One region of the Blautia sp. HCP3S3_H10_2 genome, then DNA from elsewhere that is predicted to be linked to it. Evidence: predicted binding sites of a transcription regulator. Region 1 holds the regulator's gene; the other holds the start of a gene.
The links. Region 1 encodes NrdR, which represses ribonucleotide reductase genes. Its sites were predicted from a motif close to CACAANATNTTGTG; they were not measured.
Positions count from the first base shown of each region.

Region 2: a site for NrdR is predicted at 2,536-2,549, ahead of nrdD (anaerobic ribonucleoside-triphosphate reductase). Genes of this name have one in related genera too.

Region 1 is NZ_JBQKCL010000006.1:78,942-95,081, forward strand. It holds gene ACTQWB_RS08280 (shikimate kinase) at 1-151, opposite strand, end outside; gene ACTQWB_RS08285 (YqeG family HAD IIIA-type phosphatase) at 148-651, opposite strand; gene ACTQWB_RS08290 (patatin-like phospholipase family protein) at 670-1,530, opposite strand; gene ACTQWB_RS08295 (citrate/2-methylcitrate synthase) at 1,532-2,896, opposite strand; gene ACTQWB_RS08300 (aminotransferase class I/II-fold pyridoxal phosphate-dependent enzyme) at 3,115-4,332, opposite strand; gene gdhA (NADP-specific glutamate dehydrogenase) at 4,628-5,962, shown strand; gene ACTQWB_RS08310 (sodium-dependent transporter) at 6,137-7,471, shown strand; gene nrdR (transcriptional regulator NrdR) at 7,566-8,015, opposite strand; gene ACTQWB_RS08320 (PRC-barrel domain-containing protein) at 8,170-8,427, shown strand; gene sigG (RNA polymerase sporulation sigma factor SigG) at 8,785-9,564, shown strand; gene pap (polyphosphate:AMP phosphotransferase) at 9,864-11,333, opposite strand; gene ACTQWB_RS08335 (LysE family transporter) at 11,656-12,249, shown strand; gene ACTQWB_RS08340 (DUF6783 domain-containing protein) at 12,236-12,454, shown strand; gene ACTQWB_RS08345 (TRAP transporter large permease subunit) at 12,456-15,770, opposite strand; gene ACTQWB_RS08350 (TRAP transporter small permease) at 15,771-16,140, opposite strand, start outside.
Region 2 is NZ_JBQKCL010000004.1:169,782-185,921, reverse strand. It holds gene nrdG (anaerobic ribonucleoside-triphosphate reductase activating protein) at 1-167, opposite strand, end outside; gene nrdD (anaerobic ribonucleoside-triphosphate reductase) at 302-2,491, opposite strand; gene ACTQWB_RS05725 (hypothetical protein) at 3,003-3,260, shown strand; gene ACTQWB_RS05720 (AEC family transporter) at 3,288-4,217, shown strand; gene eutJ (ethanolamine utilization protein EutJ) at 4,249-5,088, opposite strand; gene ACTQWB_RS05710 (response regulator) at 5,306-7,480, shown strand; gene ACTQWB_RS05705 (hypothetical protein) at 7,629-7,766, shown strand; gene ACTQWB_RS05700 (sensor histidine kinase) at 7,817-9,187, shown strand; gene ACTQWB_RS05695 (ATP-binding response regulator) at 9,215-9,898, shown strand; partial or broken gene ACTQWB_RS05690 (response regulator transcription factor) at 10,086-10,750, shown strand; gene ACTQWB_RS05685 (HAMP domain-containing sensor histidine kinase) at 10,747-12,180, shown strand; gene ACTQWB_RS05680 (DUF6034 family protein) at 12,272-13,828, shown strand; gene ACTQWB_RS05675 (hypothetical protein) at 13,830-14,804, shown strand; gene ACTQWB_RS05670 (ABC transporter permease) at 14,840-15,568, shown strand; gene ACTQWB_RS05665 (ABC transporter ATP-binding protein) at 15,546-16,140, shown strand, end outside.

The sequences.
Region 1 (16,140 bases):
ATCTCTGGAAAATCTCTTTCACAGACATATTCATCTTCTTAACGATTACTTTGTCCACATCTACAAATGTCAGTCCCAGGTCACTGGACAGACGTTTCCCCACTCTTGTCTTGCCAGAACCCATAAATCCGATAACCACAATATGGTTCATGAATTCCTCTCCTCCTTGGTATAAAAATGTAATACGATTTTCTCCAGATAACGCTTCAGAACGATCTGGATCTCTTCCTTGGGATTGATCGGCTTTACCAGAATATTGCGAAGACCGGCATTCTTAGCCCCCCATATATCGGTAAAAAGCTGGTCTCCGATAAAGACCGTATTCCCTTTGTTTGTTCCAAGCCGCTTCATAGCCCGTTCGTAGCCTTTTCTGGATGGCTTGGCAGCCATTTCAATAAACTGGGCGCCTACGGAAGTGGCAAAAGGTTCTACCCTTTTTTTCTTGTTGTTGGACACCAGGCAACAGGAAAAACCAATATCCCGAAGCTTCCTAAAAAGCCGGATGGCTTCTTCATCTGCCGGTGCTCCATGAGGAACCAGGGTATTGTCTATATCAAACAAAATCCCCCTGTATCCCTCCTGGTATAACTTTTCATAATTTACTACATATGCTGAATCCAGATACTCATCTGGAAAAAAGCGTTCAAACATTCTGTTACATCCTTTAACTTAAGAATTCAAATAAGCCACTAACTCTTCATAATGATCCTTCATTACATCGTAGCCATGCTGATAGAACTCCATCAGCTTCTCTTTATCTGCCTCAGCACGTCCCACTGTAGGCTCTTCCGGACGGATGACGAAAATATGTCCCTCCTGCTCCCATTTTTCCAGAAGCTCAAGAGTCCGGTTATAGTTGCGGTAACGATTGTACAGAGTATTCAAAAATTCCGGATAATGACGGAATGCAGCCACGTAAAGAGGAGTGCTCTTTCCAGGCTTTTTCTTACGGTAGCCTTTATTCCTGGTGAGGATCACTACATTCTTACGGTATCCCTTCTCCATTGCATGGATCAGCGGAATGGAATCCGCAATCCCCCCATCCAGATAGGGAACCCCATCAATCTCCACCATAGGGCTGGCAATGGGAATGCTGGAAGAAGCACGTCCGATATCCATCAGACGCTTCCTGTCATGCTTCTCAGTCATATATTCGGCATCTCCGGTAAGGCAATTGGTTACCACCATTTCACACTCAGCTTCAGACTGGAAAAAAGTATCAAAATCAAATGGAAATAATTCATTGGGATATTTATCAAACAGCATATCCATATCAAAGAGCTGATGCTTCTTAAGGGCTTCCTTCGTACCAATATAACTGTTCTTTTTATCTTCTATGATCATACAGTCCCTGGTGCGCCCAGGCTGCCAGGAAACATAATCGAGGGCATTACAGGAGCCTGCAGAAACCCCTACAACATATGGGAATTTCACCTGCTGCTCCATAAGAAAATCCAGTACCCCAGCTGTAAATACTCCTCTGCTTCCACCGCCCTCCAGGACCAGGGAAGAGGATGTCTGTACTGTCATTTTATTCACGCTCCTTAAGCGGTACATATGCTGCCGGAGCAAGCACATTCTTATAAGCCGGACGGATGATCTTATCTGTATTGATCAGCTCTTCCATACGGTGCGCACTCCAGCCCACAATACGTGCCACTGCAAATATCGGGGTGTACAGCTCAAGGGGCAGATCCAGCATGCTGTAAACAAAGCCACTGTAAAAATCCACATTGGCGCTGACACCTTTGTAAATATGGCGTTCCTCGGCGATTACCTCTGGTGCCATCTTCTCTACCATTGCGTAAAGATTGTATTCTTTCATACGGCCCTTTTCCTTCGCCAGAGTCTCCACAAATCCCTTAAGGACCTGGGCTCTCGGGTCAGAAACAGAATATATGGCATGTCCCATACCATATATAAGACCTCTTTTGTCAAAGGCTTCTTTATGAAGAAGCTTCTTCAGGTATTCTCTGACTTCCTCTTCATCTGAAATATCCTTTACATTCTTCTTCAGATCCTGGAACATGCTTACAACCTTGATATTGGCACCACCGTGCTTCGGTCCCTTCAGGGAACCAAGAGCCGCTGCAATGGCAGAATAGGTATCTGTTCCGGAAGAGGAAACCACATGGGTAGTAAATGTAGAGTTATTACCACCACCATGCTCCATATGAAGGATCAGGGCAAGATCCAGGATCTTCGCTTCCAGATGGGTATATTTCTTATCCGGGCGAAGCATGCGAAGGATATTCTCTGCTGTGGAAAGCTCCTTCTTCGGATTATGAATATAAAGGCTCTTGCCGCAGACATAATGATTATAAGCCTGATATCCGTAAACGGACAAGAGAGGAAATACACTGATCAGATTCAGACACTGTCTCAATACATTAGGCAGGGAAATGTCATCCGGCTCCTTGTCATAACAGTAAAGTGTGAGTACACTTCTGGACAGGGCATTCATAATGTCCTTAGACGGAGCTTTCATGATAACGTCCCTTACAAAATTAGTGGGGAGACAACGCTGGTTCGCCAATAGCTTACTGAATTCTTCCAGTTCTGTCTGATTGGGAAGTTTCCCAAATAATAAAAGATAGGTGGTCTCTTCAAAGCCAAATCGGTCATCTTCAATAAATCCCCTGGTAAGCTCCTTAATGTCATATCCTCTATAAGAAAGACTGCCCGCACAAGGCACTTCCTTACCGTCAACTACTTTTGTGGCACACACATTGGAAATCTGCGTCAGCCCGGCCAGAACGCCCTTACCATTAATATCACGGAGTCCCCGCTTTACATCATATTTCTGGTAAAGAGACAGATCCAGGCTGGAATGATCCTTACAGATCTCCGTCAGGTTCTCTATTTCTGGTGTTACTTTCATGTTAAATCCTGCCATTCAAATAAAACCCCTTTCTCTTTTTTAACTGTCCGATAATCCGTTCCTCCCTCAATCTGATATTGCTGTATGGATAATCTGTGACCGCTATATTCTATCTGCTACGTAGAATATAGTATAACATTATACTTGTTTCAAAATCTATAGACATTTTTCTGTCTGTGTTTATCTTTGTGTTACTGTTCACTTATGAAACCATAACCACTTATCTTCTTTCCTTATCGCTGCTTATAAGTGGACAGGAAATCTTTCATCTTATCCATTGCTTTCTCCAGCTGTCTTACATTCGGCAGGTATACCACACGGAAGTGGTCTGGAGAATTCCAGTTGAATCCCTTGCCTGGTACCAGAAGTACCTGTTTCTCATGAAGGAAATCAAGGGCAAACTGCTCATCATTGTAAATATTGAATTTCTCTGTATCAATCTTCGGGAAAATGTAGAACGCAGCCTTCGGCTTCACGGCGCTGATTCCCGGAATATCATTCAGGGCCTTATATATGAAATCTCTCTGCTCATATACTCTTCCACCCGGCTGAATGTATTCATTTACACTCTGGTAGCCTCCAAGGGCTGTCTGTACAATAGACTGTGCCGGCACATTGGAGCAAAGACGCATGGAAGAAAGCATATTGATACCCTCTATATATCCCTTCGCCTTATTCTTGGCGCCGCTTAAGATCATCCAGCCAATACGGAAGCCTGCGATCATATGGGACTTGGAAAGTCCGGAGAAAGTAACACAGAATACATCCGGAGCCAGGGAAGCGATGGATGTATGCTTGTATCCATCCATGATCAGACGGTCATAAATCTCATCGGAGAAAATGATCAGCTCATGCTCGCGCGCGATCTGCACGATCTGCTCCAGAATTTCCTTCGGATATACTGCACCTGTAGGGTTATTCGGGTTAATGATAACGATCGCCTTGGTCTTATCTGTGATCTTACTCTTAATATCCTCAATATCCGGATACCACTCTGACTGCTCATCGCAGATATAATGAACTACATTTCCACCTGCCAGAGTCGCTGTCGCTGTCCACAAAGGATAATCCGGTGCCGGGATCAGGATCTCGTCCCCATTGTCAAGAAGGGCCTGCATGCAAAGGTTGATCAGCTCACTGACACCATTACCTGTGTAGATATCACTCATGGTAACTCCTGGGATACCACGAAGCTGTGCATACTGCATGATTGCCTTCCTTGCGGAAAAGATTCCCTTGGAATCAGAATACCCCTGGGAAGTACGGATATTGCTCAGCATGTCCAGGATAACCTCCTGTGGTGCTGAAAAACCAAATGGATATGGGTTACCGATATTCAGCTTCAGGATCTCCATTCCATCTTCTTCCATTCTGGCTGCTTCATCCACAACCGGTCCCCGCACATCATAAAGTACGTTGTCCAGTTTGCTGGATTTCTCGAATGTTTTCATTATTCTTGTCACTCCTCATCTTTCTATGTATGCCTGATCTGTCTGCTACATCAGGAATGCCACAGAGCCTGTCTGAAAAAAGCTCTGCTGTCTGCCCCCTGTCCGGTAACAGACTTCCTCTCGATATTTGTGATGGCATAACATATTTCTTGTCATCTATCATCTCATATTTGGCAGATTTTCGCAAGCCCCTATGAAATTTTTGGAAATCCGAAAAAAACTCTTTTCTTTTTTAACACTTTAGTGTATAATAGCGTCGTTGAAAAAATTTTACTCAGGATGAGGAGGAATTACAATGTCTTACACTGAAGAAGTATATGAAAGAGTCGTAGCACAGAATCCTGGCGAGCCGGAGTTCCATCAGGCAGTAAAAGAAGTTCTGGATTCCCTGAAGGTCGTAATCGACAAAAATGAAGAAGAATACCGCAGCATGTCCCTTCTGGAACGTCTTGTTGAGCCGGAAAGAATCATTTCCTTCCGTGTTCCGTGGGTAGATGATAAGGGTGTTGTTCAGGTTAACAAGGGCTATCGTGTACAGTTCAACAGTGCTATCGGACCTTACAAGGGTGGTCTTCGTTTCCATCCATCAGTAAACCAGGGTATCTTAAAATTCCTTGGCTTTGAGCAGACATTTAAGAACTCCCTTACCGGACTTCCGATCGGTGGTGGTAAAGGTGGTTCCAACTTTGACCCGAAGGGCAAATCTGACAGAGAGGTTATGGCATTCTGCCAGAGCTTTATGACAGAGCTCTCCAAATATATCGGTGCTGATACTGATGTTCCTGCTGGAGATATCGGTGTAGGCGGACGTGAAATCGGTTATTTATTCGGACAGTACAAGAGAATCCGCGGATTATATGAGGGTGTTCTTACAGGTAAAGGACTTACCTATGGTGGATCCCTGATCCGTACACAGGCTACCGGATATGGTGTTGTTTACATGCTTGACGAGATCATGAAAGCACATAATGATTCTATCGATGGAAAGACCTTCATCGTAACAGGATCCGGAAATGTTGCTATCTACGCAGTTGAGAAAGCACAGCAGCTTGGCGGCAAGGTTGTTGCTATGTGTGACTCCAACGGATATGTATATGATCCAGAGGGAATCAAGCTTGACATCGTAAAGGATATCAAAGAAGTAAAACGTGGACGTATCAAAGAGTACGCTGATCGCGTTGAGGGTGCTACTTATACAGAGGGTACCGGAATCTGGAACATTAAATGTGATGTTTACCTTCCATGTGCTACCCAGAATGAGCTTGCACTTGATGGTGCTAAGACACTTGTTGCAAACGGCTGCAAATATGTAGTTGAAGGTGCTAACATGCCTACTACTCTTGATGCTACAACTTACCTGCAGGAGAACGGTGTCCTGTTCATGCCTGGTAAAGCAGCTAACGCTGGTGGTGTTGCTACTTCTGCTCTTGAGATGAGCCAGAACTCCATGAGACTTTCCTGGACTGCAGAGGAAGTTGATGAGAAGCTTCACGGAATCATGGTAGACATCTTCCACAAAGCTGATGATGCAGCTAAGCGTTACGGCATGGAAGACAACTATGTTGCTGGTGCTAACATCGCTGGATTCGAGAAAGTTGTAGATGCTATGAAAGCTCAGGGTATCTGCTAATTTAGCATTTCGAATTCTGAATTGTTGAAATTATACAAAAAGGACAAGCTCATTTGGGTTTGTCCTTTTTATTTTGAATAACCTCTTTTCAGAATTCTGTAAATACTGTATAATAACCGTTATCGATATACTGCTTTTTGCAGGCATTATAACTACGGAAGGAACTATTTTCTTATGAAACGTGAACAACTTGGAAGCCGTTTAGGCTTTATCATGCTTTCTGCAGGCTGTGCCATTGGCTGTGGAAATGTATGGAAATTTCCATGGATGTGCGGCCAGAATGGAGGCGGAAGCTTTATGCTGGTCTACATCCTTTGTCTTGTCATTCTGGGCATTCCTGCTCTTGTCCTTGAATTTTCCATTGGAAGAGCTGCACAGGTCAGCCCCCTTTTTATGTACCGCAAATTGGAAAAGCCTGGCCAGAAATGGGGGATTTTCGGCTGGTTCTGCCTCATCGGCAATATTGCACTGATGGCTTTTTACACCGTAGTATGCGGATGGATCATCTATTATTTTGTCCGCTTTCTCACCGGCAATAACGCTACACTTGGCTTTGCATCCATGATAGCATCCCCATCTGTAAATGTATTATTTCTTTTGATCACACTTGTTATCGCCTTTTTCATTCTCTCCTTTAATCTTCAGGGAGGACTGGAACGGGTCACCAAGTATATGATGTCAGCATTACTGGTACTGATGTTTGCACTGGCTGTACATAGCCTTCTCCTTGGCGGTGCCGCAAAGGGAATGCAATTTTACCTCAAACCGGATTTTTCCAAGATCAATGGTTCCGTAGTTGTTGGCGCTATGAACCAGGCATTCTTCACTTTATCAACCGGTATGGGCGGCATGGCCATTTTCGGCAGCTACATTGGCAAGGAGCGTTCCTTAATGGGCGAGGCAGTTCATGTCATTACCCTTGATACCCTTGTTGCCATCCTGGCAGGGATCATTATTTTCCCAGCCTGCTTTACCTATGATCTGGAAGTAACCGCCGGACCAAGCCTTCTGTTTGATACCATGGCTGCTGTTTTCAACAATATGCCAGGAGGACGGATCTGGGGTTCCCTGTTCTTTTTGTTTATGGTATTTGCAGCTCTGTCAACAGTTCTTGGAGTATGCGAAAACATCCTTGCCATGGTCCGTGAGCTTACAGGCTGGTCCCGTCCAAAAGGAAGTCTGATCTGTGGCACTGGTATTTTTCTTCTGGCCCTTACTACTGCACTTGGCTACAGCGTACTTCATTTCCAGCCATTCGCAGCAGGTACAACGTGGCTGGATTTCTGGGATTTCATTGTCTCCAACAATGTGCTGCCTCTTGGCTCCCTTATTCTAGCCCTGTTCTGCTGTAATAAATTTGGCTGGGGATGGGAAAACTTCCTCAAAGAGGCCAATACAGGCAAAGGACTTAAAATTCAGGCCTGGATGAAACCATTTTTCCGGTTTGTGCTTCCAGGAGTAGTTGCATTTATCTATATTTACGGAATGGCTACTTTTCATTGGCGATAATTATAAAAAGGATCTTACTTTGCAGGCTTCTCTGCCCGCAAAAAACTCCCCGCATTACGACGGGGAGTTTTCTTTGTTTAAAGCTGGAAATCTCTCAGTTTAAAAATTTCTTCAGTTCATCCATAAAAGTGCTCACATCCTTAAATTCCCGGTACACAGATGCAAAACGCACATATGCAACCGAGTCCAGATCCTTCAAATGGCTCATGACAATCTCTCCAATCTTAGTGCTGGAGATTTCCTTGTCCTCTGTACTAAGTATATCACCTTCTATAGTATCGATCATAGCTTCTAGCTTGTCACTGGCAATAGGACGCTTGTAGCAGGCACGGCGCACTCCATTGATCAGTTTATTCCGGTCATATTGTTCTCTGTTTAAATTCTTCTTGATCACGGTCAGCGGAATCGTTTCTACATTTTCATAGGTAGTAAATCTCCTTCCGCAGGAATCACACATACGTCTGCGCCTTATGGAATTCGTCTCTTCTACCGGTCTGGAATCTACTACCCTTGTATTATCCTGATTACAATATGGACATCTCATATCATTTATTCCCCTTCCTTGTGGTACCCCTCAAGCGTAATAAAACGGACTGAATTTCTTTTTTTATTATACTTTAACACCAGAAAGTGTGTCAATAAACTCTATGAATATTTTCAGAATTTTTGCATAATCTCATAAAAAACAGGTATTTTTCATGCGTATCTGCGAATTAAAACAAAAAGAAGTGATCAATATCTGTACCTGCCGCACCCTTGGCTGCCCGGTAGATGTGGAATTCAACTGTGAAACCGGCTGTATCACAGCCCTTATAGTTCCAGGTCCCGGGAGCTTCTGCTTCTGTTTCTGGGGCGCAAACAGCGAATATATCATTCCTTGGAACTGTATCCGTCAGATCGGGGATGATATTATCCTGGTGGAAATTGACGAAAAGCATTGCTGCAAAAAGGATTAAACTAAACGGACATGGCTGCTGCACAGGACTTTCATAGTAAACGGACATGTCTGCTTACGCAGACATCACCATGAATGAAAGTCGATTGTTCCGCGCCCCTTGGCGCTCCCACAATCGCCGACTGTATTCGTAATCCGGGCTATCGCCCTACTTACTCATACAGTCTAGCCTGTGCGATATCCATAAATCCACCATGCAAGCATGGTGAATTCATGGCTGCCGCACAGGACTTTCATAGTAAATTGTCAAGGGGCATTATTTTTTTAATTTTCCCGAAAAAAGAATATTTATCCTCCAGCATGAGAATCATTTTATTACATCATTTGATTGCTTATGCACAAAAGGAGGATTCACAAAATGGCACTTAACAAAGTTGAAATTTGCGGAGTTAATACATCGAAGCTTCCGGTATTAAAAGCAGAAGAAAAAGAGGAGCTTTTTCGCAGGATCAAGCAGGGTGACGAAGAAGCCCGTGAACTTTACATCAAAGGAAATCTGCGGCTGGTTCTAAGCGTGATCAAACGTTTTTCCAGCAGTAATGAAAATATGGATGACCTTTTTCAGATTGGCTGCATTGGCCTTATAAAAGCAATTGACAATTTTGACACTACATTAAATGTGAAATTTTCCACTTACGCAGTACCTATGATCATTGGCGAGATCCGCCGCTATCTCAGGGATAACAACAGCATCCGGGTAAGCCGTTCTCTCCGTGATATTGCTTACCGGGCTATTTATGCGAAAGAAACTTACATGAAAACAAACTTAAGAGAACCAACAATTGCGGAAATTGCCAGTGAGATCGGCATTGAAAAGGAAATGATCGTCTATGCCATGGATGCCATCCAGAACCCGGTCAGTCTTTTTGAACCTGTCTACACGGAAGGCGGAGATACCCTTTATGTGATGGATCAGATCAGTGATAAGAAGAATAAGGAGGAGACATGGGTGGAGAATCTTTCTCTCAGGGAGGCGATCAACCGGCTGAATAAGCGGGAGCGGCATATTATTGATCTGCGTTTCTATGAGGGTAAGACCCAGATGGAGGTAGCCGAGGAAATTGGTATTTCCCAGGCACAGGTCAGCCGGCTGGAAAAGAATGCGCTGAAGGTTATGCGGAATTATCTGCGGGCGTGATATTCCCTCTGTTTTGCTGTTTAATGTGCTGGGGGTCGATTCCCGGACGCAGTCTGGCAATGTATATTCACCGCCGTGCGGAGCAACGTTCCGGCAAGCTAATGACTAACTACGACTAAGACGCTCAGGAGAGCCTTCGCGTCAAGTCTCCGTAAGTCATGGATCTCGCCTCCACTAAAACCGCTCCTGAAATGCACGGCTACGTGAATATACATTGCCAAACCGCTGGTTATCGACAACTGGTTAGAACCGCGGTTTCTCAGCATATTAAATAGCAATATCATTTATCACAAGGCGTTTTACTCCAGCGCCTTCTCCAACTCCCTGATCACGATCTTCAGCGCCTTAATCCGCGCATACTTCTTATCCACCGATTCCAGAATATGCCACGGCGCATACGCCGTACTGGTCTTTGACAGCATTTCATTGACGGCGCCCTCGTATGCGTCCCACTTTTCTCTGTTGCGCCAGTCTTCATCTGTAATCTTCCACTGCTTTTCCGGATTATTCTGACGATCTGTAAAACGGGCAAGCTGAGTGTCCTTGTCAATCTGAACCCAGAATTTGATGATCACAGCGCCCCAGTCAGACAATTCTTTTTCGAATTCATTGATCTCATTGTACGCACGTTTCCAGTCATTTTCACTACAGAAACCTTCCAGGCGTTCTACCATAACACGGCCATACCAGGTCCGGTCAAAAATAGCGATATGACCGTCCTTAGGTAGTCTGGTCCAGAAACGCCAGAGGTAATGGCGGGCTTTCTCATGAGGCTCCGGGCTGGCAATCGGATGGACTTCAAAACCACGGGGATCCAGTGCCTCTGTAATTCGCTTGATGTTGCCACCCTTTCCCGCTGCGTCCCAGCCTTCATAGGTAATGATCACAGGCACACGTTTGCGGTAAAGACGGTTGTGGAGTTCTCCCAGTTTCTTCTGAAGATGCTTTAATTCCTTCTTATATTCCTCTTCTTCGATTATTTTATCTGCCAGCTCTATTTCAGAAAGCCTGGGCATTTTTACAAGAGGAAAAACATTAGGAAGAAGTGGGGCACTATGCGCGCTGTTCTGCAGAGCTACCTCAATATTGTTAACCATTGTCTCAAGTACCTGCAGTTCTGCCCAGCTGCGCTCCTTCGCGTCCACGATATACCACGGGGCAATTGAGCTGTTGGTGTCTGTAAGGTATCTGTCAAAAATCTTCTGACAACGTTTATAATGCTCATTCTGCCATTTGTCGAATTCATCCACACGCCACCTGGTGTCATGCTCTTTATTCAGATTTTCCATACGTTTCGTCTGTTCTTTTTTATCAATCTGCATGAAAAATTTCAGTACCAGATAACCATTATCGGTCAACTGCCGCTCAAAACGCCTAATACTGTCAATCCTCTGGAGATACGCTTCTTCTTCCAGACCACCCAGACAGTCCTTGCAGGTCTGCTCCATCCAGCCGGAATCCAGGAAGGTAAATTTACCCGCTTCTGGAATTTCTTTAAAATACCGGTACAAAAACGGTCGGCGCAGATCATCTTCTGTAGGCTTCGACATGGTTGCCACCTTAAAGAAACGCGGGTCAATGTATTTGATCACTCTTCCAATGGTACTTCCCTTACCCGAAGCACCCCAGCCTTCAAATAATACAAGCACTGGCAGTTTATGCTCTTTCAGCTTCATCTGCTGCTGGTACAATTTCTCTCCTGCCTCTTTGATTCGCTTTTTCAATTCTTCTTTTTCAGGAATTTCTTCTGGTATCCAGGTTTTTAACATTACCAAATCCTCCTCGCCTATATGATTATCTTTTCGCTGCTTTATCTACTCCTATAGCGCAGCTAAAAAAATGATTTTTTTCCTTTTGTCTCTATTTTTTCTGTATTATAGCATAGTTATTCCTATTTTGCATGAATTTTACAAATATTTAACCAAATAGTGCTTGCATTGGATTACTATCCACAGGCAGCCTTGCACTTTCGTATATACAAGCTATTATTTTCGTGCTATCATACTAGAGCGTGTTTACGCAGACGCTGCCATGTACAAAAATCGATAAACTCCGAACTGTTACGAGTTTATTATAAAGGAGGATTATCTCTTGCCCTTATCCGTTTTTATCGAAATGACACTTTCTGCCATCCTGACTGTATGGTCACCAGGACCCAACAACATTCTGCTGCTTTCCACAGCAAGCAAATATGGCATTTCCGGAAACCTCCGGTTTATGACCGGGATCTGGAGCGGTTCCCTTACCCTGATGTGCCTGTCCGGATTGTTTTGCAGCACTCTGGGGAAAATCATTCCCGGAATCCAGCCGGTTATGAAATATCTCGGCGCCGCCTACGTGCTTTATCTGGCCTGGCAGACCTGGCGAAGACTCCCGCCATCTGAACATACCGCAAATAAAAAGCCCACATGGATCATGGGCTTTTTCCTGCAGCTGGTAAATGTGAAAATCATCATCTATGGCCTGACCATGTTTTCTTCGTATATTCTTCCATACGAAACCAATGCACCTGTACTTTTTTGCTTTGCTGTGTACCTTATGTTTCTTGGCGCCCTTGGGAATCTGATCTGGGCCTTTGCCGGAAATACCCTGAAAAGATTTTACAACGGACATTATAAGCTGATGAATGGAGTTATGGCATTGTTACTGGTATGGTGCTCCTTAAGAATTGTTGGACTTCTATAACTTTTTTCTACACACTTTCATCAGACAGCTTCATAATTCGCAGACTCGGACTACACCACTGAAAGAGGACAAATATACCGCCAAGTTGGGTGTGCAGATTGCAGGAATGATTTTTCAAACACGCTCTAGAATATTTGCGAAAAAACACCTCATAAGATGCATTTCTTCGCATCCTATGAGGTGTTTCATTTATGGTGCTGTATAACTTATTTAAAAACGTCTACCAGTTCCTGACCGTCGTCATAGCCCTGGTTTTTCAGTTCTTCTACAAACCACTGATCTACACCGTCTACAGCCTCCTTGAAGGAATCAATATCCATATCCTCTTTCGCTGTAAAGGTTACGCCGTTTTTCTCTTCCCAGCGGTTCATGATTTCTGTATCACCGGAGCGGTTGATGTAACGCTGGTATTCAACTGCCATTCTTCCGGCTTTGTCTACAACCGCCTGCTGCTCTTCGGTCAGTCCGTCATAAACATCCTGGTTAATACAGAAGAACAGACAGTCATAGATTGCATCCCACATGGAGCAATATGGCTGAACCTCCTGTACGCTGGCTGCATCGATTGCTGGAAGAGGATTTTCCTCACCCTCAACGGTGTTCTGCTGAAGCGCGGTATAGGTCTCGGACCAGTTCATGTTTGTTGCATCTGCGCCCCATCTCTTATAGCATTCCATAAGAAGGTTGGAACCTGCAACACGGATCTTCAGGTTTTTCATATCATCCACAGATTTTACTTCGCGGACACTGTTGGTAAGCTCACGGAAACCATTTTCGGCAATACCCATGCAGTGCAGTCCGTATTCACCGAGGATTTCTTTCATCTTATCGCCTGCCGCGCCGTCAAACTTGGCATCTGCATCTTCCACAGAATCATAGATAAACGGCAGGGATACTACATTAAATCTCGGGTCAAATGCAGAATAGATCAGGTTGGAATGCATGGAAATCTGTACCGGGTCTCCGTTCATCAGTGCCTGGATTCCTTCAGACTGGTTTCCATTTGTCAGCTGGTCTGCTGCATATACATTTACCTTTACTTTTCCGCCTGTTGCTTTTTCCATCAGCTCGCCGAACTTACGTCCACCTTCTGCCCAGGTGGAAGTTTCTGTTGTGGAGCATGCAAAGTTCCAGGTGGTCTCTTCCCAGCCAAGGTCGCTGTAATCGCCGATTCCGGTAAATGCCTCTACCAGTTCCTCTGCGTCATCATATCCCTGGGATTTCAGTTCTTCGATGAACCACTCATCTACACCATCAACAGCTTCTTTGAAAGAATCAATATCCATATCTTCTTTCTTTGTGAAAGTAACACCATTTTTCTCTTCCCAGCGGCTCATGATCTCTTCATCACCAGAACGGTTGATGTAACGCTCATACTCTACCGCTTTCTGACCTGCTTCGTCTACAACAGCCTGCTGCTCAGATGTCAGTCCGTCATAGATTTCCTGATTGATGCAGAAGAACAGACAGTCATAGATTGCATCCCACATGGAGCAATATGGCTGAACTTCCTGTACGCTGGCTGCATCAATTGCAGGAAGCGGATTCTCCTGTCCCTCAACCGTATTCTGCTGAAGCGCCGTATAGGTCTCGGACCAGTTCATGTTGGTTGCATCTGCGCCCCATCTCTTATAGCATTCCATAAGAAGGTTGGAACCTGCAACACGGATCTTCAGGTTTTTCATATCATCCACAGATTTTACTTCGCGGACACTGTTGGTAAGCTCGCGGAAACCGTTTTCGGCAATTCCCATACAGTGCAGTCCATATTCACTGAGGATTTCTTTCATCTTATCGCCTGCCGCGCCGTCAAACTTGGCATCTGCATCTTCCACAGAATCATAGATGAACGGCAGGGATACTACATTAAATCTTGGGTCAAATGCAGAATAGATCAGGTTGGAATGCATGGAAATCTGTACCGGGTCTCCATTCATCAATGCCTGGATTCCCTCGGACTGGTTTCCATTTGTCAGCTGATCTGCTGCATATACGTTTACTTTTACTTTTCCACCTGTTGCTTTTTCCATCAGCTCACCGAACTTACGTCCGCCGTCTGCCCAGGTAGAGGTTTCTGTTGTGGAGCATGCAAAGTTCCAGGTAGTTTCTTCCCAGCCAAGGTCGCTGTAATCTGCGATCTCATTAAAGGAATGCTCCTCGTTTCCTGCTTCAGAAGCAGCTGTAGAACTGCTGTCGCTTCCCGGGTCACCAGAATAAGAACCGTTCTTTGCAAGAGCTCTTGGAAGGGCTGTTGAAGTAACCGGAATGTAGGTTACAACAAGAAGAACTGCGATACAAGCTGCCAGCATTGGCATAACCGCTTTGGAAATCTCCTGAAGGGTAACCTCCATACCTTTTTTGATCTTGATTCCGATGGCAACAAACAGATTGACACCAACAGGAGGAGTTACCTGTCCGATTGCAAGGTTTACAGTTGCCATAACACCAAATGCAACCACATCATATCCAAGTGCTTTGCATACCGGAAGCATTACCGGAATGAAAATGTACATTGCAGAGTTTGCATCAATGAAGCAGCCTGCGATCAGGAAAATAATGTTTACGATCAGAAGGAAGGTAAACTGGTTATGTGCAATACTTCCAAGTAATTCAGAAGCTGCATCTGCAATACCAAATTTGGTACATACATAGGAAAACAGGGAAGCACATGCTACGATCAGCATGATTCCACCGGTTGTTTTTGCAGAATCCACACAAAGGTCAAACAGATCTTTCAGTTTTACCTCACGGTAGATCACCATACCTACAAAGAGACCATATACAACGGATACAGCTGCTGCCTCGGTAGGTGTAAAGATACCGCCGTAAATACCGCCAAGAATGATTATCGGCATCAAAAATCCCCAGAATGCATCTTTAAATGCATCCCAGCGTTCTTTTGCAGTGGCTTTCTTCTGTGCCGGCTGGATACCTTTTCTTCTGGCTTCTACCATAACCACGATCACAAGGGCAACACCCATGAGAATTCCAGGTACAATACCTGCCATGAACATATCTGCGATGGATACGCCAGTGATGGAAGCATATACAACGAATGCAATACTAGGTGGTATGACAATGGCGATGGAACTTGACGTCGCCATAAGTGCCGTGGAGAACGGAGCACTGAAGCCTCCTCTTTCTACCATTGCAGGTACCAGAACTGCACCAAGCGCTGCTACAGTAGCAGGGCCGGATCCGGAAATGGCACCGAAGAAGCAGGCTACGATAACGCATACGATAGCGATACCACCTCTTCTATGTCCCACACAGGTATCTACGAATTTTACAAGTCTTTTGGAAATTCCGGCTTTTGCCATGATATTTCCGGAAAGTACGAAAAACGGGATAGCCAGGAGCAGGAATTTACTGATTCCGGCATACATGTTGGTTGCAACGATAGTAAGGGATGTTCCGGAGTACAGGATCGCACATACGGAAGAAAGTCCCAGACAGATTGCAATGGGAACACCCATGATCAGGAAAATAAAAAATGAGATAAAAAGAACTGCACTTATCATTTATTTATCCTCCTTTTTAATATTTCCAGTACAATAATCAAGACAGTATTCAATAAAATGCAAAATCATGCATCCAGATCCGATCGGTACAAAGGACCAGAAAATCCACTCCGGCCAGTTCAGCACGAAGGTACGTTTTCCGTTTTCCAGCTGTGTGATTACTTTTTCCATGCCAAACCAGAATAAGATGGCTGTAAAAATAATGCAAAGTACAGTGGTAAGGATAACAGATGGTTTTTTCAGTTTCTCCGGGAGACGGTCTGTAACAAGTGACAGGTTGACCAGCTCTCCTTCTCTACATGCAAGTGCTGCAGCCATTAAAGTGATCAGTACAAAGACTGCAACCACAAGTTCCTCGGTAAAGGACCAG
Region 2 (16,140 bases), on a different contig from region 1:
AATATTTTATCCTGGGTTTCCTTTGTATAAGGCTCCCCATAATCAAAATCCCAGGTAGGGGCATTGAAACAGCCTTTGCAGTGGTGTCTGCAGCCGGACACGAACAGGCTTACACGTACACCTGTACCATCGGCAATGTCATAAGATTTAATATTTCCGTAGTTCATACCAATCACCCTCATTATATAAAAGAAAATCCGGACAGAAATATAAGAACTGTCCGGATTATTTGTTATTAGCTGTAGATAAAATGTTCCCAGAATATTTCTTATAGGTCAGGTTCTGTTAAAGAAGAAACGAATTATAAATGTAATACACGGTCCTTAATTTCCTGGGTACGTCCCTGGTTCCAGAACTGGGTACCGATGTATCCGCAGGTTCTTCTGGCAACGCTCATCTTATCCTGGTTGCGGTTACCGCAATTCGGGCATTCCCAGATCAGCTTGCCGTTCTCGTCCTCTTTGATCTGAATCTCCCCGTCATATCCGCAGACATCACAGAAATCACTTTTGGTGTTCAGCTCTGCATACATGATGTTATCATAGATGAATTTCATAACAGAGAGAACTGCCGGGATATTGTGCTTCATATTCGGAACTTCCACGTAGCTGATGGCTCCTCCTGGGGAAAGCTTCTGAAATTCGGACTCGAATTTCAGCTTGGAGAAAGCATCGATCTCTTCTGTAACATGAACGTGGTAGCTGTTTGTAATATAGTTCTTATCGGTAACTCCAGGAATGATGCCGAAACGCTTCTGGAGACATTTGGCAAATTTATATGTGGTAGATTCCATTGGAGTGCCATATACGGAATAGCTGATGTTCTCAGCAGCTTTCCACTGGGCGCATTTGTCATTAAGACGCTGCATAACCTTCAGGGCGAATGGGCGGACCTCAGGGTCTGTATGAGGTTTGCCGTACATTCTCATGCACATTTCATGGAGTCCTGCATATCCAAGGGAGATGGTGGAGTAGCCGTCATAAAGGAGTTTGTCAATGGTCTCACCCTTCTTAAGACGTGCAAGAGCACCATACTGCCACAGAATCGGGGCAACATCGGAAACTGTGCCAAGGAGACGCTCATGTCTGCAGCGCAGTGCTCTGTGGCAAAGCTCCAGACGTTCCTCAAGGATCTCCCAGAATTTATCGAAATCACCTTCTGAGGAGCATGCTACGTCCACAAGGTTGATGGTAACAACGCCCTGGTTGAAACGGCCGTAGAATTTATAAGAGCCATCCGGGTTCTTCTGTTTCTCCTCAACGGTAAGGAAAGAACGGCATCCCATGCAGGTGTAAACATTGCCATTCTTTAACTGGCGCATGATCTTGGCTGAGATGTAGTCCGGAACCATACGCTTGGCGGTACATTTAGCAGCAAGCTCGGTCAGGTACCAGTACTTGGAATCCTCATGGATGTTATCCTCATCCAGAACATAGATCAGCTTCGGGAAAGCAGGTGTGATCCATGCACCGCGCTCATTCTTCACACCCTGCATACGCTGCTTCATCACTTCTTCAATAATGAGTGCAAGGTCATCACGGGTACGTCCCTCCGGAACTTCATCCAGATACATGAAAATAGTTACGAAAGGTGCCTGTCCGTTACAGGTCATAAGAGTGATCAGCTGGTACTGGATGGTCTGGATACCGCTCTGGATCTCGTCCTTTAATCTGCGCTCGGATACTTTCTGGATGATCTCATCATCCAGTGGCTCGCCGCAGGCCTTACGCTCCTCGATCACTTTGTTACGGATCTTCTGGCGGCTGATATCTACAAATGGAGCCAGGTGGGCAAGAGAGAAGGACTGTCCGCCATACTGGTTGCTGGCTACCTGTGCAACGATCTGTGTGGTAACGTTACATGCGGTAAAGAAGCTGTGTGGCTTCTCGATCAGTGTCTGGCTGATAACCGTACCATTCTGAAGCATATCCTGCAGGTTGATAAGGTCGCAGTTATGCTCACGCTGTGCGTAATAATCAGAATCGTGGAAATGGATGATTCCCTCGTCGTGGGCCTTTACGATCTCTTCTGGGAGAAGGACACGCATAGTCAGGTCTTTGCTGACCTCGCCTGCCATATAATCACGCTGTGTGGAATTGATGGTAGGGTTCTTGTTGGAATTCTCCTGCTTGGCATTCTCATTGATCTGGTCCAGAAGGGCGAGGATACTGTCATCTGTGGTATTAGACTTACGGGTAAGCTCTCTCTTATAACGGTAACGCACGTACTTCTGCGCAACCTCATAGCCACGCATCTCCATGATGCCGGTCTCTACCATATCCTGAATATCTTCTACATTTACTGCGTGGGAGGATTCAAGGGCACGGGTGGCAATCATGTCAGCAAGTGCCGTAATCTGGTAATGACTCAGCCGGTGGAGCTTGGGAACCTCCTCATTCGCTTTTTCTACGGCGTTGATGATCTTCGCCTTATCAAAAATAACTTCCACGCCATTTCGTTTAATGACGTTTGCCTTGACCTCTGTGCTCATATCTAAAAATCCCTCCATATATTGTGTTCGTAAATCAAATAACATACTAGATGTTGTGCACTATCAATATTACAGGATTCTACAGAAAAGTCAAGGTCAAAACCTGTGATTTTATAAATCTGTGAAATGTGCTGAAATTTTATGGGCAGGACCTGGAAAAAAACCAGTTCCACCATATATAAAATTCCTGTAATGCGTGAAATAATCAGCATTATTCCGTATGTGAAATTTTACTGTGCGCAACAAAATATCCTGCAGTCGTGCAGGATTTCCAGTAGTGGCATGAACAAAGGGCTGCCAAGGGCAACCCTTTCTCGCGTCCGCATCTTTTTCTATTATACTTGGAAAAAAATAAAAATCAACCCTTGACAATCGCTATAATAGGCAAAATCTGATTTGACATTCTACACCTTATTATTATACAATTACATGTTGAAAAGGGGGAACAGAGTTTTCTCCTAAAATAACAAAAGGAAGGGAGTATGCAGCTGTCATGCTGCAGATCATAAAAATGGAAGAATTATACGCTGCAATTGAAAAGAAGATTAAAGATTCCGGTTATCCACGCCGGATCTCCGGGGCAGATGTGTATGATGATATCTGTGACCAGATTGAAGGAAAAGAGAATGGAAGCTATATTCTGCTTTCCAAGTTTGAGGATGATGTGGTTTTTGAGTACCATATTACCGTAATGGATGACGATTTTAACCTGGGAGTGCTTACCATGCGGACGCCGGAGGGTGTGTTTGAGACAGATTTTGATGAATAAAATCATATACAGAAAGAGTGCATTAAAATGAAAGTATTGGAAATTGTTTTGCCGGTATTGGTAATGATCCTTCTGGGAATGGCCTGTAAGAAGTTCAGGCTTCTGAACCAGAACGGAATTGATAACATGAAGGTCCTGGTAACCCAGATCATGCTTCCTGTAGCTATTTTCCATGCGCTGGCCACAGCAGAGTATAATAAAGAGACTGGTATCCTGGTTGGCATCATGTTTGTAATGCTTGTGATCTCCTTTAGCATTGGATTTGCCCTTAAGCCATTTATGGATGAGCGTTACCGGAAATATCTGCCATTTATGGTCAGTGTGTACGAAGGCGGGCTGATGGCGTATCCTCTTTACACAAGCCTTTGTGGAACAGAAAATCTTTCCCAGATCGCAGTACTGGATATTGCGGGACTGTTGTTTGGATTCAGCGTGTATATGGGAATGTTAGGACAGGTAGAAAACGGAGATAAGATCGATGCCCGGAAGCTGTTTGCAAGTGCGCTTCGGACACCGGCATTTATTGCCAGTGTCCTTGGCATTATTGCTGGTCTTACAGGCGTGGTACAGAAGCTTCTGGCAGGTCCTTTTGCAGGTACCTATACAAGCGTGGAGAATATTCTCACCACTTCCGTAACTGCGATTATCCTGATCGTGGTAGGCTTTAGTATCGAGCTGGATAAGAAGCTGTTTGCCCCATGTATTAAGACCATCGTACTGCGCGTGCTTTTACAGGCTGTGATGATCGCGGGTGTGCTGCTGGCTGTTCATTACATAGTAGGAGACAATCTGATCCTGAATCTTGCCATAATCAGCTATATGTCTTCACCAGCTACATTCAGTATGCAGACATTCCTGAAAAGTGAGGATGGAAGCGCATATGTTTCCACCACGAATTCATTGTATTGCCTGGTATCCATACTTGTTTATGTGGTGATGGCATTTGTTGTTTACTGATTGCATTTGTCTGTGAAGTTTTTTAAAATAGTTATTTCTTTTTGGGCAGGCTGGGAGGAAGCTCACAGTTGTATGCGATTCCAAGGGGTGTTACAAGAAGAGGATGGACAGGCCGGTAAACGGGAAGTCCCAGCTTCTTCTCAAATACGGTTGTGAATTCTTTGAAGCTTGCAGAGCCGCCTACCACATAAACAGCCGGTACCTGGTATCCTGTAAGAAACTTCTCGGTGATGGAGGCCATTTTCTCGATGGTGGCTTTGATCACAGGGAAGATTTCTTCCTCTTTTTCGGGAGTGGTCTTTAAGAGCTCAGCTTCTTCGTATGGAATGTGGTAATGTCCTGCGACTGTCATAGTCATATGACTTCCGCCGGTGGCTTCATCATCAGTATATATAACTTTCCCATCTTTCAGGATGCTGATGCCGGTAGTGCCGCCACCTACATCCACTACAGCACCATCGGTGATCTTAAGTACGGCAGCAGCGGCAGTAGGCTCATCAATGATATTGGTTACCTCAAAGCCGGCGCCCTCCAGGACATAGCCGATACTCTTTACACTGCCTTCGGAAACTCCCGGGGGAATGGCAGCAGCGGCATAGGGGAGTTCTGTATCCAGCTTCTCCTCCAGCTGGGCTTTTAACCTGGTAACAAGCTGGACGGATTCAAAATAGTTTACGATAACGCCGTCACGTATGGCGTGGGAAGGGGCAGAGACACCTGCGATAGGCCGGTTGGTGCTATCTACAACAGCCAGAACAGTATTGGCAGTACCAAGATCCACGCCTACCTTCAACCAGCCTTTGAATTTCTTGCATTCACCGGTGCGCACCAGCTCTGCAAAATTTGATAAAGTCCTGTTTTTTATTTCCATATCCGGACACTCCATTTCTGCGAAAACCGCGAAATTTCAATATGACATTCATATCAATAATATATCTATTATATATGAAAGAACGGAAAAAAACAATGTTGTTTTATCGTGTAGAATAAATTGACACGGATGTGCCAGGCACAGTATAATAAAGAAAAAAATTCCATAAGCTACCAGAGCCTGTTAGGGAAAGGGTTTCGGGAAGAAATGTGATTTTATGTTCTGTTTGAGAAAGGATATTGGATATAATATGAAGATTCCAGAGAACCGAAAAAAATCCATGCATCAGATTTATGTGAGACTTGTGGCTTTTCTGACTTTGGCTGGCATTCTTGTTCCGGTTATTTTTACAGCGTTCCAGATGGGCTTTTTTGCAAAAGAGCCGGTGCTGGAGACAAAAGTCATGACTACTGACCCGACAGCCTCTGTTCTTCGGGTAGCTACAGATTACGATTTTTGCCCGAACTCTTATATCAATCAAAATGGAGATCTGTCCGGGCTATATATTGAAATAATGACAGAGGTGGCCAACCGGCTTGGCATGCGGTTAGAGTTTAAAACGGGTGAATGGCTGGAATGCCGTGCTATGCTTGAAAACAAAACCGCCGATGTTCTTTTGGGACTTGAAATCTTCTCAAATATGGAGGGAACTTTACGCACCATCCCCATGTGCTCTGACCAGCTTTGCGTTTATGGAAAGAAAACACTTAACAGTGCTGCTGGTCTTGCCGGGAAAAGGGTTGCCCTGATGGCGCGTTCTGTTATTGAATCTACTTATGATCTGCAATGCGAATATGTGGAATATTACACCAATACCGAAATCCTGCAGGCCGTAGAAAACGGGGACGTGGACTATGGCATCTGTCATGCCGCCGTTGCATCCAAAATTATCGACCGTAATGATTTTGACCTGAAAATGGGCGTTGCGATCGCGAATAGTTTTCCGGCTATGGCAGTAGATGATTCCCGGCCAGAGCTGAAGGAAAAAGTAAACACGGCTTTGCAGGAGATGTCGATCGATGGAACGATCGGACAGCTGAAAACGAAATGGCTGACGAATTTTACCAAAGACCGTTCTTTTTCCTATGTTTTACAGCACTATCAGCTGTTTTATGTCACTTTCTTCCTTGGCCTTGCCGTTGCCTATTCCTTATGTATTGCAGCGGAGATCATGGATCGCCGTCAGGCTGCCTACATTCAGTCCCTGCTTTCTTATCAGAAGCAGTTAAAAGAATCCAATGAAGAAGCACAGCGCGCCAACCAGGCTAAGAGCAGATTTCTGTCCCATATGAGCCACGATATCCGTACGCCGATCAATGGCATAATGGGTATGGCAGAACGGATCCGGAAAAATGAGCAAGATCCAGAGCTGATCGACAGTTGTCTGCAAAAAATCGACAGTGCCTCTGCCCATCTGCTTTCTCTTTTAAACGATGTGCTTGACATGAGCGAGCTGGAATATGGGGAAGTCCGTCTGGAACATAAGCCTTTTGATCTGAACGCAGAGCTTTTGCGTACACGCCAGATCATAGAAGATCAGCCCAATGAAAAAAATACTGTTTTTTCATTGAATACTTCGGTTTCTCATCCGAAGTTGCTTGGCAGTCCCATGCATCTGCGCCGGATTCTTCTGAATCTGATCAGCAATGCCCAGAAGTACAATAAGCCAAATGGCCAGATAAATCTTACAGTTAAAGAAATCTCCAGCAATGGAACACAGGCAGAAATTCAATTCCTTGTCAGTGATACCGGTATCGGTATGAGCCGGGAATTTGTCCAGAAGCAGCTCTATCAGCCATTTGTGCAGGAAAATGATAATGTGCGCACTGTCTACCAGGGCACCGGGCTTGGCATGGCAATCGTACATAATCTGATAAAAATGATGAATGGCACCATCGAAGTAGAAAGTACTATTGGAGTGGGTACCACCTTTACCATTCACCTGACATTTGATATTGATCCATCTCCGGAAGCAACAGAACCTCCGAAGGAAGAACCTCTGGCGGATATCAGCGGCATGCGGGTACTTGTTGTGGAAGATAACGAACTGAATCTGGAGATCGCGCAGGCAATTCTGGAAGACGATGGTGTTCTGGTTACATCTGCCGGGGATGGAAAGGCTGCCGTAGAGCTTTTTGAAAAATCTGCGCCTGGTACGTTTGATGCGATTTTAATGGACATCATGATGCCTGTCATGGATGGCATCGAAGCTACAAAAGCTATCCGCCAGCTTTCACGGGAAGACGCCAGGACGATTCCAATCATTGCTATGACAGCAAATGCTTTTAAGGAAGACCGGAAAAAAGTGTTTGAAGCAGGGATGAACGAACACTTTACGAAACCGGTTGATGCAGGAAAGCTTCACTGTACTCTGGCGAAATATAAAAAATGAGTGTTTCTCATTTTCAATCTTTCCTCCCATCTCGAGCTGCTGGTCATTCAATCTGTTACTTTTCACGGTCTGACCAGTAGTAAGTTTTTTTAATTTTATCATATTTCTTACTATATTTGTCATTTTTCTTTTAGAAAAGTTCTATAGCGTGCAGATTGCAGGAATGATTTTTCAAACACGCTCTAGCTGCTGTTCAGAGCCAATTCTAATCCTAAAAGGAACTTTCACGCATTCAATCATTGAAAAAGAAAGGCACAAGGCGTATAATCAGAGCAATGTGAAATGAGATAGTGCGAAACAATATGTGTTCTTATAAGACAGAGAAAGGGGGATAGTATGCCTTTGGACAAAACAGAAAATAAAGCAGTGAAAGAAGTGGTTTTGGATAAAGAAAAGTATGTTTTAAATAAACTGCTGCCGGAATATGTTTCCCTTTACCGTATAGAACTTAATTCTGGAAAATATGAAATCTTACGGCTGGTCGCAAATACAAATGCCAGACAGATTGCGGAAAAGAATCCTCATCCGTTTGTAAACTTTGATGAATACACGAAAAAGTATGCCGATTCTTTTATTTTGAAAGAGGATAAAGAGGAATTTTTAAAATGGCATTCCTGTCGGAACCTGAAGGCTGCGCTTAATGATACGGAGAAAATCACTTATTACTATCATAGTGTTTCCAGAACTGGGAAACACAGTTATTATGAAGCTTATGCGGTGAAAGGAAAGGTGGATGAGGAGCAGTTTAGCATCTTTCTGGGATATCGGAATATTGACAGCATTCTTTACAAAGAAAGAGAAACCCAGGAAAAATTGCGAAAGGCGTTGGAGGAAGCAAGGCTTGGAAATGAAATCATCGCAGCCATTGCAAAAACGTATCAGTATATTTCCAGAATTGATATTAAAGCGGATTACTTTGAGGAGATTGCAAACCGGGATACCGATCACCTGAAGTTTGTCAATTCCGGTGTTTTATCCTCCAATAATAAAAAGGTGTGCCGGGAGCTGGTAGCGGAAGAATATCAGGAAGCATTTTTCAGATTTTCCGATATTTTTACTTTGCCGGAGAGAATGCGAAATGAAGAATCCATTGCAATGGAATACAAGATGAAAGACGGAAGCTGGCATAAGCTCCGTTTTATTGAGAAAAAGCGGGACGAAAATGGAAATCTGACCCATGTTCTTTGTGTGATCCGAAGTATCAGTGATTCCAAAAGAAAGGAGCAGATTCTGATCGATCAGGTAGCAGAGGCAAAGCAGGATGCAGCCATGAAAACCAGATTCCTGTCGAACATGAGCCACGACATCCGGACGCCCATGAATGGTATCATTGGTATGCTTGATCTGGCAAACCATTATCCGGATGATCTTCAGATGCAGCAAAAATGCAGGGATAAGATTATGGAATCATCCAGATATCTGGTTTCTCTGGTGAATGATATTCTGGATATCACGAAACTGGATACAGGAGAGCTGATAGAGCAGGAGCTTTCCTTTGATCTTACAGAGGTGCTGAATAAAATTAATACGAATAGCCAGAGAAAGACTTTAGATAAGGGAGTTTCTTATGTTGTAGATTGGAACCGGGCCCAGTTAAGTGAAATCTATCTGACTGGGAATCCCATCTTTCTGGAGCGATTACTAAATATAGTGGCAGATAATGCGGTTAAATTTACGGATTCCGGTGGAAGTGTGCAGGTCTGGTGAGGCCAGAAGTTTGCAGACGAGAAAAAAATCGTATATGAATTTGGCTGTCCTGATAACGGACAAGGTATGAGTGAAGAGTTTGTAGAGCATGCGTTTGAACTTTTTTCCCAGGAAAATAAAACAAGCCGGTCAACTTATGAAGGAAGCGGGCTGGGGCTTGCGCTTGCAAAGAAACTTGCTGACAGAATGGGCGGAACCATTGAAATAAAGAGCCGAAAAGGAGTGGGGACAACCGTTATTACAACGGTTCCATTTAAAATCGGAGAAGAAAAGAAAACGATAATAGCGCCAAGTTATGACGAAATTAAAGTAGTAGGCTTGCATGCCCTGGTAGCAGAAGACAATGAATTAAATATGGAGATTGTCAGTTTTATGCTGGAAAATAATGGTATCCATGTGGATGAGGCAGCAAATGGACTGGAAGCAGTAACGAAATTCAAGGAATCTGCACCTGGATATTACGATGTAGTTTTGATGGACATTATGATGCCTGAGTTAAATGGCTGGGATGCCACACGTGAAATACGCTCCATGAAAAGAGCAGATGCAGACAGTATCCCGATTATCGCCATGAGTGCCAATGCATTTGCGGAAGATATCATCAACAGCCGGTTTTCCGGGATGAATACGCATCTTTCCAAACCTCTTGAAGAAAAAAAGCTTTTGAAGGTTTTACGGGAAAGCGTGGGAAAACGAAGAGAAAAATTATAAAATCTAAAAAATCAAAATAAAAAATCCTTCTTGTTCGTTGAGAAATCATATTTCTCAAGGAGAAGAAGGATTTTTTGTTACAAATCGGTTACATTTAATGGGCAAAAAATAATGTATAATCTAAATGAACCACGCTAGATTATTTGCAGAGTAATTATCTGCATAAAGTAAAGGAAAGGATACCCTTATGAAAGCCAGAATACTTGTAATAGAAGACGAAATCACTATCAATGACCTGATCTGTATGAATCTGGAAGTTTCCGGCTATGATGCTGTAAGCTATCTGGATGGAGAGGAAGCAAGCACTGGAATCATACGTGACCATGATTTCCAGTGTGCCTGGTAGATATCATGCTTCCCGGAAAGGATGGCTATACACTTTTGCCGGAACTAAAATCTTATAATATTCCGGTAATTTTTCTTACCGCAAAAGCAGATATAGCCAGCAAAGTAAAAGGATTAAAAGACGGGGCAGAAGACTATATTGTAAAACCATTTGAAATGCTGGAAGTGATGGTGCGGCTGGAAAAAGTGTTAGAGCGCCATGGCAGTGTCCGGAACCAGATCCAGATAGAAGATATCACGATTGATACAAAAAGCCGTACGGTTACCCGTAATGGAGAAGAAATCTATTTAAAACCAATGGAATACAATTGTCTTATGGCTTTTGTGAAAAATCCCAACAAAGCCCTGACAAGAGCCCAGATTTTGCAGGAACTCTGGAACGAGGATTTTGCTGGGGAAACCCGGACGGTGGATGCTCATGTAGGACGGATCCGGAAGAAACTGGACTGGCAGGATAGAATTAAGACCATTCCAAGAATTGGTTACCGATTGGAGGTGGATTTTTGAAGCTTTTCACAAAGATTTTTTTGCAGGTAGCCTGTATCATATTCGTGTTGTCATCCATTATCTTTTTTTATACCAGTTACCGCTGGAAAAATCAAAGTATTCAGGACATAAATAGTTATGAAGAAAGCAAATTTCAGAACAATCTTTTGCAGTTTGAGAATAAATTAAGACTTTGGGAGAATCAGCCGGTCAGTTTGGATAACAGTATCCAAAAAGAATTGATGGTATATGCTTTCCGACAGGTATTTCGTGATACTGCGGCTTTGTATCAGGAGGGAAAAGAGCTATATAATGGAACCTCTTATGAGTTTGAAATTCAGGATATTTGTAAACTTCTGAAAAATCAGGAAAATGAAAATTCCATGGATGAGCAGCTCTATGGAGGCACTCCCCTGACCGCAAAAATAAATGGCAAAACTCTTTTGCTTTTTTATTCCGCTACTAATTATGATAGGACAGATACGAAATACCAGATTGTAACTTATAAAGATATTACAGAAGTACAAAAACGAAATCAATTACTGTTCTGGCGGGCAGGAGGACTGACCCTTTTTCTGCTGTTGTTCACAGCACTTCTTCTTTTCCTAAGTTTACGAAAGATTATGAGACCGTTGGCCGGTTTAAGTGAAGCGGCTATTTGTGTGGCAAATGGAAATTATGAAAGGAAGGTTCCGGTAGAAGGAAATACAGAACTGGCACAGGTAGGGAAAAGCTTTAATTTAATGACAGACAAAGTAAAAGAGCAGATTGAGGAGCTTTCTTCTGTAAACCAGGCGCAACGCCAGCTCCTTGGAAGTCTTGCCCATGAATTGAAAACTCCGATGACCGCTATCATCGGATATGCGGATACCCTTCTTACCATGCGCCTGTCACCAGCGCGGCAGGAGAAAGCACTTTCTTACATTGGAAATGAATGCCACAGGCTTTCCAGACTTTCTGTGAAAATGCTGGAGCTTACCGGACTATATGAAACCGGAGAAGCGCGTTTTTCCCCGGAAGAGATTCAGGCAGCTTCCTTTCTGGAAAATGTCAGGCAGCTTGTCGCATATCGTTTGAAGGAAAAAAACATAAGTCTTGAAATCATCTGCCAGCCACCTGAACTTATGAAAATCTTTGATCCGGATCTTATGACAAGTGTAGTGACGAATTTTATTGATAATGCAGTCAAAGCATCTGAGGAAGATTCCAGAATCGTTATAACAGCAACGAAAGAGAAGCTTGTTGTTCAGGATTTTGGAAAAGGAATTCCAAAAGAAGATCTGGGGAAAGTAACAGAAGCCTTTTATATGGTTGATAAATCCCGTTCCCGGGCAAAAGGAAGCGTAGGGCTTGGGCTTTCCCTTTGTGAAAAAATAGTAGAAATTCATGGATTTCAATTGGAAATTACCAGTAAAGTGGGAGAGGGAACCATCGTTTCGGTTCTATGGTAACAGTTACAAATCCGTTACAATTTGCGGAATACTTGGTGTCATGGGAAAGGTTATAATCAAGGCAGAATCAAGGAAGGAGAACTTACCAAGAATGAAAAAAATGATAAAAACACTGGTTGGATTTACTCTTTGCATGGGAATGCTGACAGGATGTGCTAAGACACCGGAAACTTCCCTGGTAAAGCAAAAGGGCAGTAATGCATTAGCTGCTTATAAAGAAGCAGATGATACAAAAAGCACTGATATGATAGAAAAAGATTCCACCCAAAATACGGATGATTCTGAGGAGAACACAAAAAAGGGAGCTTCGACAGCAGTTACGATCAGGGATTTGTTGAATGCTCCTCAAACTTACAAAAGCCAGGTAACAGACGACAGCGCCAAACTTGTGGTTAATACAGATGCGACGGTAGAAGTTCCAGAGGTGGAAAAAATATCTGCCATTTCTGTGACTCCGGCAGAGGTAACCCAGGAGCTTCTGGATCATATTACAGATGCTTTTTTCCAGGATGCCAAGCTGTACACTTCCGACAGCTATTATATTCAGACAAAGAATGAAATCAAACAGACACTGGATGAGTTAAAAGAAGATGTGGCAGAAGGAAATTTGGATCCATATGGTTATGGGACAGATGAGAATGGAAATTATACCGATGATATTTATTCTGATATCGAATACTGGGAGGAAGAATACGACAAAGCTCCGGAGACCAAAACACTGGTAGAGGCAAGACCAACTGCAGGAAGCCAGAAAACAGACAGTGATGGAAACGTAATCGGAGATGGGAACAACGAATTTTCCGGTGTGGCACAGATGACAGATGGCTCTGAATATTATTACCAGACGACTTCCAGTGGCTCAGACACTTTCGCTGCTAAGATCCGGAGAACAGTAAATGTAGGAGGGGGAAAACTGCCTGCAGATGCCGCCTGGTTTGAGTGGGCCAGTTCTGAGGATGGGGAACAACCTACAGAAGACTCTATTGGGATTTCCCTGGATGAGGCAAAACAGATGGTACAGGAAAAAGTAGAGGAACTGGGGATTACGGACCTGCAGTTTGCAGACTGGAATTATGCAGTATGTAAAAATCTGGAAAATGATGACAGCATGAATGTCCTGGAAAATGGCTACCTGATTTCTTACACACGTACAGTGAATGGGGTTCCAATCACCGTTACCATAGATGATGGAGGGGCTTTGGAAGATATGGACAGTACCATGGAGACCTGGTCTTATGAACGCCTTTATTTCTATGTGGATAAAGATGGAATCGCAAGCATGTACTATTCCAATCCTTATATGATTGGTGAAACCAAAACAGACAAACTAAGTCTGCTGCCGTTTTCTGAAATCATGAAAACTTATGAAAAAATGATGATCGTAACCAACGCCGACAATATGGAATATGAAAAATCCAGAGTTTACGATATTGACAGGATCGTGCTGGGCTATGCCAGAATTTATGAACCTTCTAACGATGCTCATACCGGGCTGTTGGTGCCGGTCTGGGATTTCTTTGGAACAAGAAAAACAGAAAGTGAATATGATGGCCAGAATTATTCCGATACTACTGATAATCCCACCTGGAGTTTCCTTACCATCAACGCAGTAGATGGAAGTATTATTGACCGCAGCCTGGGATACTGATATGAACTTTTCAAAATTGAAAACAGAAGACAGCACACATACAGGAAAATTTACCCGGATTGGATTAGCAGGGAAGTCAAACGGTATCAGGCAGATATGCGGAATCGTACATTACAATTTCGCTGGCTTTTTCCAGACACCAAAAGTAATTTTTACCTTCCTTTTGGAATTTGTCTTAAGCTTTCTGCTCACTGGCAGGATTATGGCGGTTATGGAAAATTATAATACCCCGGTGCAGGCTATCGAGCCTTTCTTATGGACCTTTGGGGATGGAACAGCAGTGCTTTTAAGTTCTCTGCTTTTGCTATTGCTGTTTTCAGATCTTCCGAAACTCACACCCCTGACGCCTTATCAGCTTGTCCGTACGACAAAGAGAAAATGGCTGTTTGGACAATTTGTTTATGTGATTCTGGTGACGGTTCTATATACGGTTTTTATGCTCCTTTTTACCACTGTACTGTGTATGAAGAACAGCTATCCGGGCAATCTTTGGAGCGAAACGGCTGCCATGCTGGGCTATTCAGAGCTTGGAAAAAATCTGCAGGTGCCCTCTACGGTAAGGGTTATGGAAAGTATTTCTCCATACGGCTGCATGGTTCAGGTCTTCCTTTTGCTTTTTTGTTACTCCCTGACCTTAAGTTTTGTTATACTGGTTGGAAACCTTTATAAGGGAAAAACCAAAGGCATGGTACTGGGCCTGCTATACAGTATCTTTGGATTCTTACTGGATCCCAATGTGCTGGCAGCCCTTCTTCATAAAGAAAAGTACGAAATGTATCAGATAAACGTGCTGATCTGCTGGATCAGTCCTTTGAACCAGGCAGTATATGGAAAACATGATCTTGGCTATGATCTTTTACTCCCCAAAATCTGGCAGTCCTGTATCTTTTTCGGGGTAGTCCTGCTTGTACTTGCAGTTCTTGCCCTTCGCCGGATGAAACGGTATCCATTTGAATTTCTGGGGGAAAAGGCATAAGCCAAAAGTTGACTAATTATAAAAGAGGATGACCCATGTATGAAGAAACCAAACGTATGCTGACTGGTAAAAATTTCCTGGCAGCCTGGTTGACTGCCTGTATTTCCCTGGCTATAGGAGCGACTTATCCCAGCCTGAAAAAAGCACTGGAATGTGGAACTTTTCTTACTTTACTGGAAAGCGCATTGAAAAGCCAGGCAGTTACCTTTGCCCTTCCATTTGCCTCTGTGCTGCCCTGGAGTGATTCTTTTTTACAGGAATATAAAAGCGGATTTTTAAAAGCCACTCTTCCAAGAACGGACCGCAGGCATTATGTGGAAGGAAAAGTCTTTTCTGTTATGGTATCAGGCTTTATGGTATGGATATTTGCAATTTTTACCATGCTATTTGTTAATTTTGTTATATTTTATCCTATGGAAAAAACAGGGGCGTTTCCAAAAGAGAAGCTTCTGGAACTGTTTCAAAAAGCCTTGCGAACAGGACTGATTGGAAGCGGGCTAAGTACTTTTGGCGGAATCTGTGGGATCTTATGGAATTCAGCCTACATGGCTTATGGGATTCCCTTTATAAGTTTTTATTTTGGAATCATTCTTCACGACCGGTATTTTAAAGACCAGATCTGGTTTTATCCGGTGGAGTGGATTCAGGCAGAGGGAAACTGGGGTATGAACCAGGCTGGTCTGTGGTTGTTCCTTATCCTTTTTTTACTGACATTAATGGGTATTCTGGGAGGTGTTATGTATGGAAAAGTGGAGGAAGTATAGAACTGATGCAAAACGCATTTCCAAAACTGATACTTATCCTGGAAATGCTGCCTGTGTAAGGATTGAGCACGTTACCAAGTGCTTTGGGGAAGACCTTGTTTTAAAGGAAGTGAATCTTACCTTAGATTATGGACAAGTTTATGGAATTGTAGGAAACAATGGTTCCGGAAAAACAGTGCTGATGAAATGTATCTGTGGGTTTCTTCCGGCTACTACCGGAACCATCCGGGTATTTGGAAAGGAAATTGGCCGGGAGGTGGATTTTCCGGAAAGCCTTGGGGTGATCATTGAAACTCCTGGATTCCTTACCGGGCATACCGGCATTAGGAATCTGGAAATCCTGGCAGATATGAATGGCAGGATCTCCAAAGCCGATATCCGGCTGGTTCTGAAAAAGGTGGGATTGGATCCGGATATGAAAAAGCCTGTTGGAAAATATTCCCTTGGAATGCGCCAGCGCCTTGGGATTGCGCAGGCCATTATGGAGGATCCAAGGTTCCTCATTTTGGACGAGCCTTTTAACGGACTGGATAAACATGGAGTGGAAGAAATACGCCAGCTTCTTCTGGAAT